Regions from separate parts of the Acidovorax sp. HDW3 genome, predicted to be linked through region 2. Evidence: predicted binding sites of a transcription regulator. Region 2 holds the regulator's gene; the other holds the start of a gene.
The links. The regulator FNR, encoded in region 2, switches genes on or off when oxygen is low (the NO sensors DNR and NnrR bind a similar motif). The targets are predictions, from matches to a motif close to TTGATNNNNATCAA.

Region 1 (4,979 bases), 1.2 Mb from region 2:
CTGGTGCTGCGCCAGGGCGGCGTGGATGTGCTGGCGCTGACAGGCTTGCACGGCCTGGTGCAGGCTGGGGGCGGCAGCGGTGGGGCTGGCGCGGTGGCTGGGGTTGATCGGGCTGCTGGGGGGGCTGGGCCCGGTGTCGAGATCGAGCAAGGCGGACTCGAGGGTGACGATGTCGCCCGGGTGTGCGCCCTGGCTCAGGGCCTTGAGCGCGGCGCGGCTGATGACGTGTTCGAGCTCGCGCACATTGCCCGGCCAGCGGTAGCGCGCCAGCGCCTCCTGCGCCGCCGGCGCCAGGCGCAGGCTGCGCAGGCCCAGGCGGGCGCGGTTGAGCTCCAGAAAGCGCCCGGCGAGCAGCAGCACGTCGCTGCCGCGCTCGCGCAGCGGCGGGATCGGCACCGGGTAGACCGAGAGGCGGTGGTACAAGTCGGCGCGAAAGCTGCCGGCGGCCACCTGCTCGCGCAGGCGCCGGTTGGTGGCGGCGAGGATGCGCACGTCCACATGCCGGGGCTGGTCGGCGCCCAGGCGCTGGATTTCGCCGTTTTGCAGCGTGCGCAGCAGCTTGGCCTGCACCGCCAGCGGCAGCTCGCCGACTTCGTCGAGGAACAAAGTGCCGCCATCGGCGGCCTCGAAGCGCCCCGGGCGCTCGGCCAGCGCGCCAGAAAAAGCGCCGCGTGCGTGGCCAAAGAGCTCGCTCTCGGCCAGCGACTCGGGCAGGGCGGCGCAGTTGACGTGCACCAGGGGCTTGTCTGAGCGCGGCGAATGGCGGTGCAGCCAGCGCGCAAACAGCTCCTTGCCCACGCCGGTCTCGCCCAGCAGCAGCACCGGCAGTTCGGAGCCGGCGACCACGCGCAGCTCGTGCAGCAGCTGCGTGAGGGCCGGGCTTTGGCCGACGATCTCGGCGTCGCCCGCCAGCGGCAGGGGCGTGTCGGCGCTGCTGGCGCGCGCGCTCGGCGCCAGGCGCAGCTGGCTGATCTCGCCATCGCGCTGCGCCATGCGCACCGCCGCCTGCACCAGCAGGGCGCAGTGCGCCAGCGCGCGGCGCTCGGCCGGGCCGAAGGTGCCGGTGCGCAGGGCGTCGAGCGTGAGCACGCCCCAGGGGCGCGCGTCCAGCCACAGCGCCACGCCCATGCAGTCGTGCACCGGCAGCGGCGCGCCGGGCAGGGCGTCGAGCAGGCCGTCGTAGGGGTCGGGCAGCTGGCTGTCCTTGTCAAAGCACAGCACCTCGCGCTGCGCCAGCAGGGCCGCCAGGCGTGGGTGCTGGTGCACGGCAAAGCGCCGCCCCAGGGCCTCGCCCACCAGGCCGTCGATGGCCACGGGGCGCAAAAACGATTCTTCCAGCCGCAGCAGCACCACCGCGCCGCAGTGAAAACGCGTGCGCAGCTGGCCCACCAGGCGCTGCAGGCGCTCAGCCGGGGCCAGGTCTTGGGACAGCTCGGCCAGCAGGTCGGGATCGACAAGGGTATTCATTACCCGATTATGGTTTAAACAACCGTTTTTGGCTGGGGTTGAAATGACCGTTATCTTGCCAATGCCTTGCTAAGTCATTGTTTTATGGTGTTTTTTGGGCTGGCATGGGGTTTGCGTTACTTGTGGTGACATGAACCCATAGGAACTGTGATGAACATCGACAAATTCAAGCACCAACACCTGGACATCCTCGCGCGCATCGACCATTTGCGCACCCTCACCCGCGCGGGCGTGATTGCCAACGCCGGGGCGTTGGCACAGGGCATCGTGGCCATCAGTGCTGTCATCAAGCTGCACCTCTCGGTGGAAGACCAGGCGCTGTACCCGGCGCTGCAGCGCAGCGACGACGCGGGCCTGGCGCGCCTGGGCCAGCGTTTTCAGCACGATATGGGGCCGATTGCCGCTGCCTTTGATGCCTTTGCCCGGCGCTGGAACACGGCCGCGCGCCTGTGTGCCGACGAGGCAGGCTTTCGCCGCGACGCCAACGACGTGCTGCGCCGCGTGTACGAGCGCATGAAGCACGAAGACCGGGACTTTTACCCCCGCATTGAAGCGGCACAGGAAACCGCCGCCGCCCAGCCCTAAAAACCCTGATCCTCTCGCGTCTTTAGACGCTTCTTGCTTGGGCCGCCCTTGGGGCGGCCCTTTTTTTGTCCGACGTAATTGCTCAGGTTTTTGCGTTAAATCAAATGCGGCAAACAACTACCTATGGTGTTTTGAGCTGTGGTTGCACACTACATGTAGTGTTTAATTTGCCTGGAGCTGCCGCATGTCCACCCCCGTCGCCACCTTGCCCCGTGACGTCATTGACCGCGATGGCGCGCGCGCCGCGTTCGATGCCGAGCGCATCGCCTCGGCCATCGCCCGCGCCGGCGCGGCCACCGGCGAGTTTGGCGTGGACGAGGCGCAGCTGCTCACCGCCCAGGTCACCAAGGTGCTGGGCCACCGTTTTCACGGCCAGGCGCCGACCATCGAGCAGATCCAGGACGTGGTCGAGCAGACGCTGATCGCCGCCAACCACCTGCAAACCGCCCGCGCCTACATCGCCTACCGCGAGCGCCACGCCACCTTGCGCGCCGACCGGCAGACGCTGGTGCATGTGGAGTCCTCCATCAATGAATACCTCTCGCGTGCCGACTGGCGTGTGAACGCCAACGCCAACCAGGGCTATTCGCTGGGCGGCCTGATCCTGAACGTGGCCGGCAAGGTCACGGCCAACTACTGGCTGTCGCATGTGTACGCGCCCGAGATCGGCGAGGCGCACCGAAGCGGCGACATCCACATCCACGACCTGGACATGCTCAGCGGCTACTGCGCCGGCTGGTCGCTGCGCACGCTGTTGCACGAGGGGCTCAACGGCGTACCCGGCAAGGTGGAAGCCGGCCCGGCCAAGCACATGAGCTCGGCCGTGGGGCAGATCGTGAACTTTCTCGGCACGCTGCAAAACGAGTGGGCGGGCGCACAGGCGTTCTCCTCGTTCGACACCTACATGGCGCCCTTTGTGCGCAAGGACGGCATGGACTACGCCGCCGTGCGCCAATGTATGCAGGAGTTGATCTACAACCTGAACGTGCCCTCGCGCTGGGGCACGCAGACGCCGTTCACCAACCTGACCTTCGACTGGACCTGCCCCGAGGACCTGCGCGAGCAGGTGCCGGTGATTGGCGGCGTGGAAATGCCGTTTTGCTACGGCGAGCTGCAGGCCGAGATGGACCTCATCAACCGTGCCTACATCGACGTGATGACCACGGGCGACGCCAAGGGCCGGGTGTTCACCTTCCCCATCCCCACCTACAACATCACGCCCGACTTCCCGTGGGAGAGCGAGAACGCCGCCGCGCTGTTCGAGATGACGGCCAAGTACGGCCTGCCCTACTTCCAGAACTTCATCAACTCGGAGCTGTCGCCCAACATGGTGCGCTCCATGTGCTGCCGCCTGCAGCTCGATTTGCGCGAGCTCTTGAAGCGCGGCAACGGCCTGTTCGGCAGCGCCGAGCAGACCGGCAGCCTGGGCGTGGTCACCGTCAACTGCGCGCGCCTGGGGTTTTTGCACGCGGGCGACGAGGCCGCGCTGCTGGCCGCGCTCGACCGCCTGCTCGAACTGGGCAAGCAAAGCCTGGAGGTCAAGCGCAAGCTCATCCAGGGCCTGATGGACCAGGGATTGTTCCCCTACACCAAACGGTATCTGGGCACGCTGCGCAACCACTTCAGCACCCTGGGCGTGAACGGCATCAACGAGATGGTGCGCAACTTCACCAAGGGCGAGCAGGACATCACCAGCGACTGGGGCCACCAGTTTGCCCTGCGCCTGCTGGACCATGTGCGCGCGCGCATCGTCACCTTTCAGGAAGAAACCGGCCACCTCTACAACCTGGAGGCCACGCCCGCCGAGGGCACGACCTACCGCTTTGCCAAAGAGGACAAAAAGCGCTGGCCCGCCATCCTGCAGGCCGGCAGCGAGGCCCAGCCCTACTACACCAACAGTTCGCAGCTGCCCGTGGGCTTTACCGACGACCCCTTCGAGGCGCTGCAGCGCCAGGAGCAGCTGCAGTCCAAGTACACCGGCGGCACCGTGCTGCACCTGTACATGGGCGAGCGCATCAGCAGCGGCGCCGCCTGCCGCGAGCTGGTCAAGCGCGCCTTGAGCAACTTCCGTCTGCCCTACATCACCATCACGCCCACCTTCTCCATCTGCCCCACGCACGGCTACCTGGAAGGCGAGCACAAGTTCTGCCCGAAGTGCGACGAGGAGCGCCTGGCAGAAAAGCGCCGCAAGATTGCGGCATAAAAACAGCCTGTAAGGCTTATGTATCAAGCGTCAATAGCTATCATTTTTGAAGGAAACACCATGAACGCCCTGAGCACCGTTGAAACCACCGCCCTGGCCGCTGCCGACGTGCAGCTGCAAGACAGCGAGCGCCAGCCCTGTGAAGTCTGGACCCGCGTCATGGGCTACCACCGCCCGGTCGCCAGCTTCAACACCGGCAAGCAGGGCGAGCACAACGAGCGCCAGTTTTTCAGCGAAGCCACCTGCTGAAATGACCCTGCGCGTCGGTGGGCTGACCCGGCTCACCACCATCGACTTCCCCGGCCGCCTGGCGGCCGTTGTTTTTTGCCAGGGCTGCCCCTGGCGCTGCGGCTACTGCCACAACCCTGAACTGCTCGATGCATCCCAGCCAGGCACCCTGGCCTGGGCGGATGTGCTCGGCTTTCTGCACCAGCGCCGGGGCCTGCTCGACGGCGTGGTTTTCTCCGGCGGCGAGCCCCTGGCGCAGTCCGCCCTGCCTGCGGCCCTGCAGCAGATGCGGGACATGGGCTTTGCCACCGCGCTGCACACCGGCGGCATGTACCCCGAGCGCCTGGCCGCGGCGCTGCCGCTGCTCGATTGGGTGGGGTTGGACGTGAAAGCCCCCTGGGCGCAGATTCCCGCCATCACCGGCGTGGCCGGCAGCGGCGCCAAGGTGCGCGCATCGCTGGCGCTGCTGCTGGAAAGCGGCGTGGCGCACGAGGTG
Region 2 (4,979 bases):
AAATCGCAATCAGGCTGGGTGCTGTAGCCCTGGAAGTTGCGGTGCAGGCGGCCCTGGCGCTTGGCAACAGCCAGCGCGTCTTCAGGTAAGGCAAAGTGATCCATGCCCACATAGACATAGCCTGCATCCATAAAGGCGGCGAGCGAACGCGCCAGCATGTTGACCTTGGCCGAGGCCGGCGGCAGCTCGGTGTTAATGATGCGCCGCTGCGCCTTGAAACGCTCGGGCAGGTGGGCATAGGCATAAAGCGCAATCCGATCCGGGCGCAGCTGCGCCACCTGAGCCAGGGTGCGGTCAAACGATTCGGGCGTCTGGCGCGGCAGGCCGTAGATCAGATCGACGTTGACCGAGTCAAAACCAATCTGACGCGCCGCCGCCACCAGCTCGAACACCTGCTCAGCCGGCTGGATGCGGTGCACGGCTTTTTGTACCTCAGGGTCAAAATCCTGTACGCCAAAGCTCAGGCGGTTGAAGCCCAGTTCAGCCAGCAGACCCAGGCGCTCGGGCGTGACGGTGCGTGGATCGACCTCGATCGAATACTCGCCCCCAGGCACAAAGGTGAAGCTGCGCCGCAGCATGCCCATGAGCTCGCGCAGCCCCTCGTCCGAAAGGAAAGTGGGCGTTCCACCACCAAAGTGCAACTGGCTGACATGCTGGCCGACACCGCAATGGGCAGTGTGCAAATCGACCTCACGCGCCAAGTAGCGCAGGTAAACATCGGCACGATCGTGGTGCTTGGTGATGATTTTGTTGCAGGCGCAGTAGTAGCACAGCGATTCACAGAACGGAATGTGCACATAGAGCGACAACGGCAGCGCCTTGGCGGCTGTGCCCAACTTGCGCTGCTGCAGAGCCAGGGCATATTCCTCCTGGCCAAACGCTTCAACAAAACGGTCTGCGGTAGGGTAAGAGGTGTACCTTGGCCCGGAGACATCAAAGCGCTGCAGCAGTTCGGGGGTAATAACGGTCATAAGGGTTTCCTTGCATGCCAGGGTAATATGCCTTACCCTTGACTGCTTCATCTTGACTTCTATCAATTTAACAGGTGACTGTCGCATCTGCGACAATTTGATGTTCGTCAGCTATTTGATGACATCCGACAATGCCCTGCATTGCCAGCCTAGCGACACCCGGGGCGGCTCACACTGCCTCTTTTGCCGACATGAATTTGCAATCCACCATCAAAGTTGCCTGTTCCAACTGTAATTTGCGCGAACTGTGCATGCCCGTGGGGCTGAACGAACAGCAGCTGCAGCGTATCGATGACGTTGTGGCAACGCGGCGCAAGATCAAGCGTGGCAGCACCTTGTTTCGCAACGGCGAGTCGTTCACCTCGCTCTACGCCATTCGCACCGGCTTTTTCAAGACCTGCGTGGCAACGGAGGATGGGCGCGACCAGGTGACCGGCTTTCAAATGGCGGGCGAAATCATCGGTCTCGACGGCATCGTCAACGACCACCATACCTGCGATGCCGTGGCCCTGGAGGATGCCGAGGTCTGCGTCATGCCGTTTGACCGCATCGAGGAGCTCTCGCGCGAGGTCACGGCACTGCAAAGCCACGTGCACAAGATCATGAGCCGCGAAATCGTGCGCGAGCACGGCGTGATGCTGCTGCTGGGCAGTATGCGCGCCGAAGAGCGCCTGGCCGCCTTCTTGCTCAACCTGGTGCAGCGCTTGCACGCCCGGGGGTTTTCGCAGTCTGAACTGGTACTGCGCATGACGCGTGAAGAAATCGGTAGCTACCTCGGGCTCAAGCTCGAAACCGTGAGCCGCACCTTCTCCAAATTCGTCGAAGAGGGCATCGTCGAAGTCAAACAGCGCCACGTGAAAATCCTCAGCACCGATGCCCTCAAGCGCTTGGTGAACAACCAGCAAGCCTGCCAATAAAAACTACTGGTAGCACGCGCTTCTCGCCCCCTCCTTTAACGTCCAACGGCATCCTCTGCCGGCGTAGCGGCGTGGTTACGTCCCTGCATCGCCGGCGTCAAGCCCTTTTCTCCTTGTGAAGCCAGCGTTTTGTTGATCTCCAGCCCCTGGCGGTAGTAGTCCTCAGAAATCACCGGATCGGGCTGGCGCACGGCCAGCCACAGGGTGACGAAACCAGCGACGATGACCACGGCAGGGCCGGCAATCAGCATCCACACATGGCCATATTTCCACCATGGCTGGGCCGGCGGTACCGAGAGGGCAGCGGCGGGGCTGTGGGTTGTACTCATAACAGCTCTTATCCTTTAAAAAATCAACGTGGTACCAGGAAAACTGCTTTTTCCTGCACCTGTACATGGGCCGCATCCAAGGCTTCAACCTTGAAATAAATAGTGTGCGATCCTGGCGCTGCCGAACCGTACGGAATTTGCAAGCGTGTAGCCACCCAGCGTGACTGCGCCGGCTCGACCTCGACCTCGGGTTCAGACGCCACCTCCAGGCCATCGAGCCCAACCGCAGAGATACGATAGCGGTGCATTTGCTCAGTAGCATTCATGACCTGCAGGCTGAAACTGTTTTCCAGCTTGCCGCCGGCCACCAAGCGCGAGAGCGAAGCACGATCGCGCACCACATCCACCTTCAGAGGCACGCGCATTGCCAGGCTAGCAATCATGGCCGCGCTAATGACCAACAACACCCCAGAATAAATCAGCACACGTGGACGCAGTACGCGACGCAGCATCTGGCGCCCGCTCCACCCCTTGGCAACGCCGTTTTGCGTGGTGTAACGGATGAGGCCCTGGGGATACTCCATTTTGTCCATTACCGTATTGCAGGCATCAACGCACAAACCGCAGCCAATGCAGTCGTACTGCAGGCCATCGCGGATATCAATGCCCGTAGGGCATACCTGCACGCACAACGAGCAATCAATGCAGTCACCCAGGCCGTCGGCCTTGTAATCGGCAGTTTTTTTGCGCGGAGCACGCGGTTCACCACGCGCCGGGTCGTAGCTCACGACCATGGTGTCGTTATCGAACATGGCGCTTTGAAAGCGCGCATAGGGGCACATGTATTTGCACACCTGCTCGCGCAAGAAGCCGGCGTTGCCGTAGGTCATGAAACCATAGAAGCCGACCCAGAAGATCTGCCAACCGCCCTGCAAGGCCAGCAGTTCCCCTCCCAGCTCACGGATCGGCACGAAATAGCCGACGAAGGTGAACCCGGTCCAGAGCGAAACGGCGATCCAGAGAAACTGTTTGAGTGATTTTTTCCAGACTTTCTCGAACGTCCAGCCGTTGTTGTCCAAGCGCATCCGGGCACTGCGGTCGCCTTCAACCTTGTGCTCGATCCACATGAAAATTTCGGTGTACACGGTTTGCGGGCAGGCAAAACCGCACCACAGTCGCCCGGCGACGGCGGTGAACAAGAACAAGGCCAGTGCCGAAATGATGAGCAGCGCCGTCAGGTAGATGAAGTCCTGCGGGTACAGCACCAAGCCAAAAAGGTAAAAGCGCTTGGCCTCCAGATCAAAGAGCACGCTTTGGCGCTGCCCCCACTGCAGCCAGGGCAGGCCATAGAAAACCAGTTGTGTGAGAAACACCATCACCCAGCGCCAGCGGGCAAACACACCGCTGATGGAGCGTGGGTACACCTTTTTATGGGCTTCGTAGAAAGACGCGAAGCCCCCTTCTTTGGGTGCTTCGGCGGGGGCAATAGGAATAACTTTGCGGGGCTTGCCAGCAGGCGAGGTCATGGACTGTGGAAAGGAATCTAGAAGAAAACAAAAAGGCGGCGCCTGGAGAGCGCCGCCTTGTTTTTACCGCGCTTGTGCCGGCTTGTTCGACAGGCCCCAAACGTAGGCCGTCAGGACGTTGATCTGCGCATCGGTCAGGCGACCTTGCTGCGCCGGCATCTGGTTGGTGACGCCTTTGTTGATCCGTTCGATGATAGCGTTTTCGCCCCAACCGTGCAGCCAAATGTCATCGGTCAGATTGGGGGCGCCCAACGCCTGGTTACCCTTGCCGTCCATACCGTGACAGGCAGCGCAGGCACCGAACTTTTCCTTGCCCAGCGAAGCGCGCAACGAGTCATTCGGGCTACCAGAAAGGCTGAGCACATAGTTCGCAAGGTTGCGCACATCTTCAGGCGAACCCACCGCAGCAGCCATGGGCGGCATAACGCCCACACGACCCTGGGCAATGGTTTCGTGAATTTTGTCGGACGTACCGCCGTGGAGCCAATCAACGTCGATCAGGTTCGGGAAACCCTTGCCGCCGCGTGCATCGGAACCGTGGCACTGCGAGCAGTTATTCATGAACAAACGTTCACCAATGGCCATGGCCTGGGCATCACCGGCCATGTCTTCGGGCTTCATGTTGGAAAAGCGCGCGTACATCGGCTCCAGATCCTTGGCAGCCTTTGCTACCTCGGCCTCATACTGACCCTTGGTGGACCAGCCGAGCTGGCCGGCGAACTTGCCCAGGCCAGGATAGATCGCCAGGTAGCCCAGTCCAAAGACGGCGGTGATGACGAACATCCACATCCACCAGCGCGGCATGGGGTTGTTCATCTCCATCAAATCTTCGTCCCAGACGTGGCCAGTGGTGTTGTCCGCTGCCGATTCGACCTTCTTACGCGCTGTCAGCCACAGCAGCAGCAGACAGCCGAAGATACCCAGCAGGGTGAACGCGGTCACATAAAACGACCAGAAATTACTCGTGAAATCACTCATGGGTTTTTCTCATTGCTGTGGTAGTCAATCCTGCAGGAAGGGCAGCTGTGCTGCCTCATCAAAGCGGGCCTGATTGCGGCGCGCGTACGCCCAGACACCAATGCCGATAAAAAGGGCAAAGGACAACAGGGTTACAACGATACGCATGGTGTTGACATCCATGGAGGCCTCCTTTATTTAAGCGCCAGACCCATGGCCTGCAGGTAGGCCACCACGGCATCTTGCTCCGTCTTGTCCTTGACTTCAGCCGAACTGGCAGCGATTTCTTCGTCGGTATAAGGCACACCAACCTTACGCAGAGCACGCATGTGCGCCGGC

Region 1: a site for FNR is predicted at 2,143-2,156, ahead of G7045_RS13975 (ribonucleoside triphosphate reductase). Genes of this name have one in related genera too.

The regions. Positions count from the first base shown of each region.
Region 1 covers NZ_CP049885.1:3,013,169-3,018,147, reverse strand. The annotation lists gene norR (nitric oxide reductase transcriptional regulator NorR) at 1-1,467, opposite strand, end outside; gene G7045_RS13980 (hemerythrin domain-containing protein) at 1,618-2,052, shown strand; gene G7045_RS13975 (ribonucleoside triphosphate reductase) at 2,237-4,255, shown strand; gene nrdD (anaerobic ribonucleoside-triphosphate reductase) at 4,316-4,504, shown strand; gene G7045_RS13965 (anaerobic ribonucleoside-triphosphate reductase activating protein) at 4,506-4,979, shown strand, end outside.
Region 2 covers NZ_CP049885.1:1,080,989-1,085,967, reverse strand. The annotation lists gene hemN (oxygen-independent coproporphyrinogen III oxidase) at 1-971, opposite strand, end outside; gene fnr (fumarate/nitrate reduction transcriptional regulator Fnr) at 1,163-1,888, shown strand; gene G7045_RS04785 (FixH family protein) at 1,924-2,217, opposite strand; gene ccoG (cytochrome c oxidase accessory protein CcoG) at 2,241-3,683, opposite strand; gene ccoP (cytochrome-c oxidase, cbb3-type subunit III) at 3,747-4,661, opposite strand; gene G7045_RS04770 (CcoQ/FixQ family Cbb3-type cytochrome c oxidase assembly chaperone) at 4,686-4,823, opposite strand; gene ccoO (cytochrome-c oxidase, cbb3-type subunit II) at 4,835-4,979, opposite strand, start outside.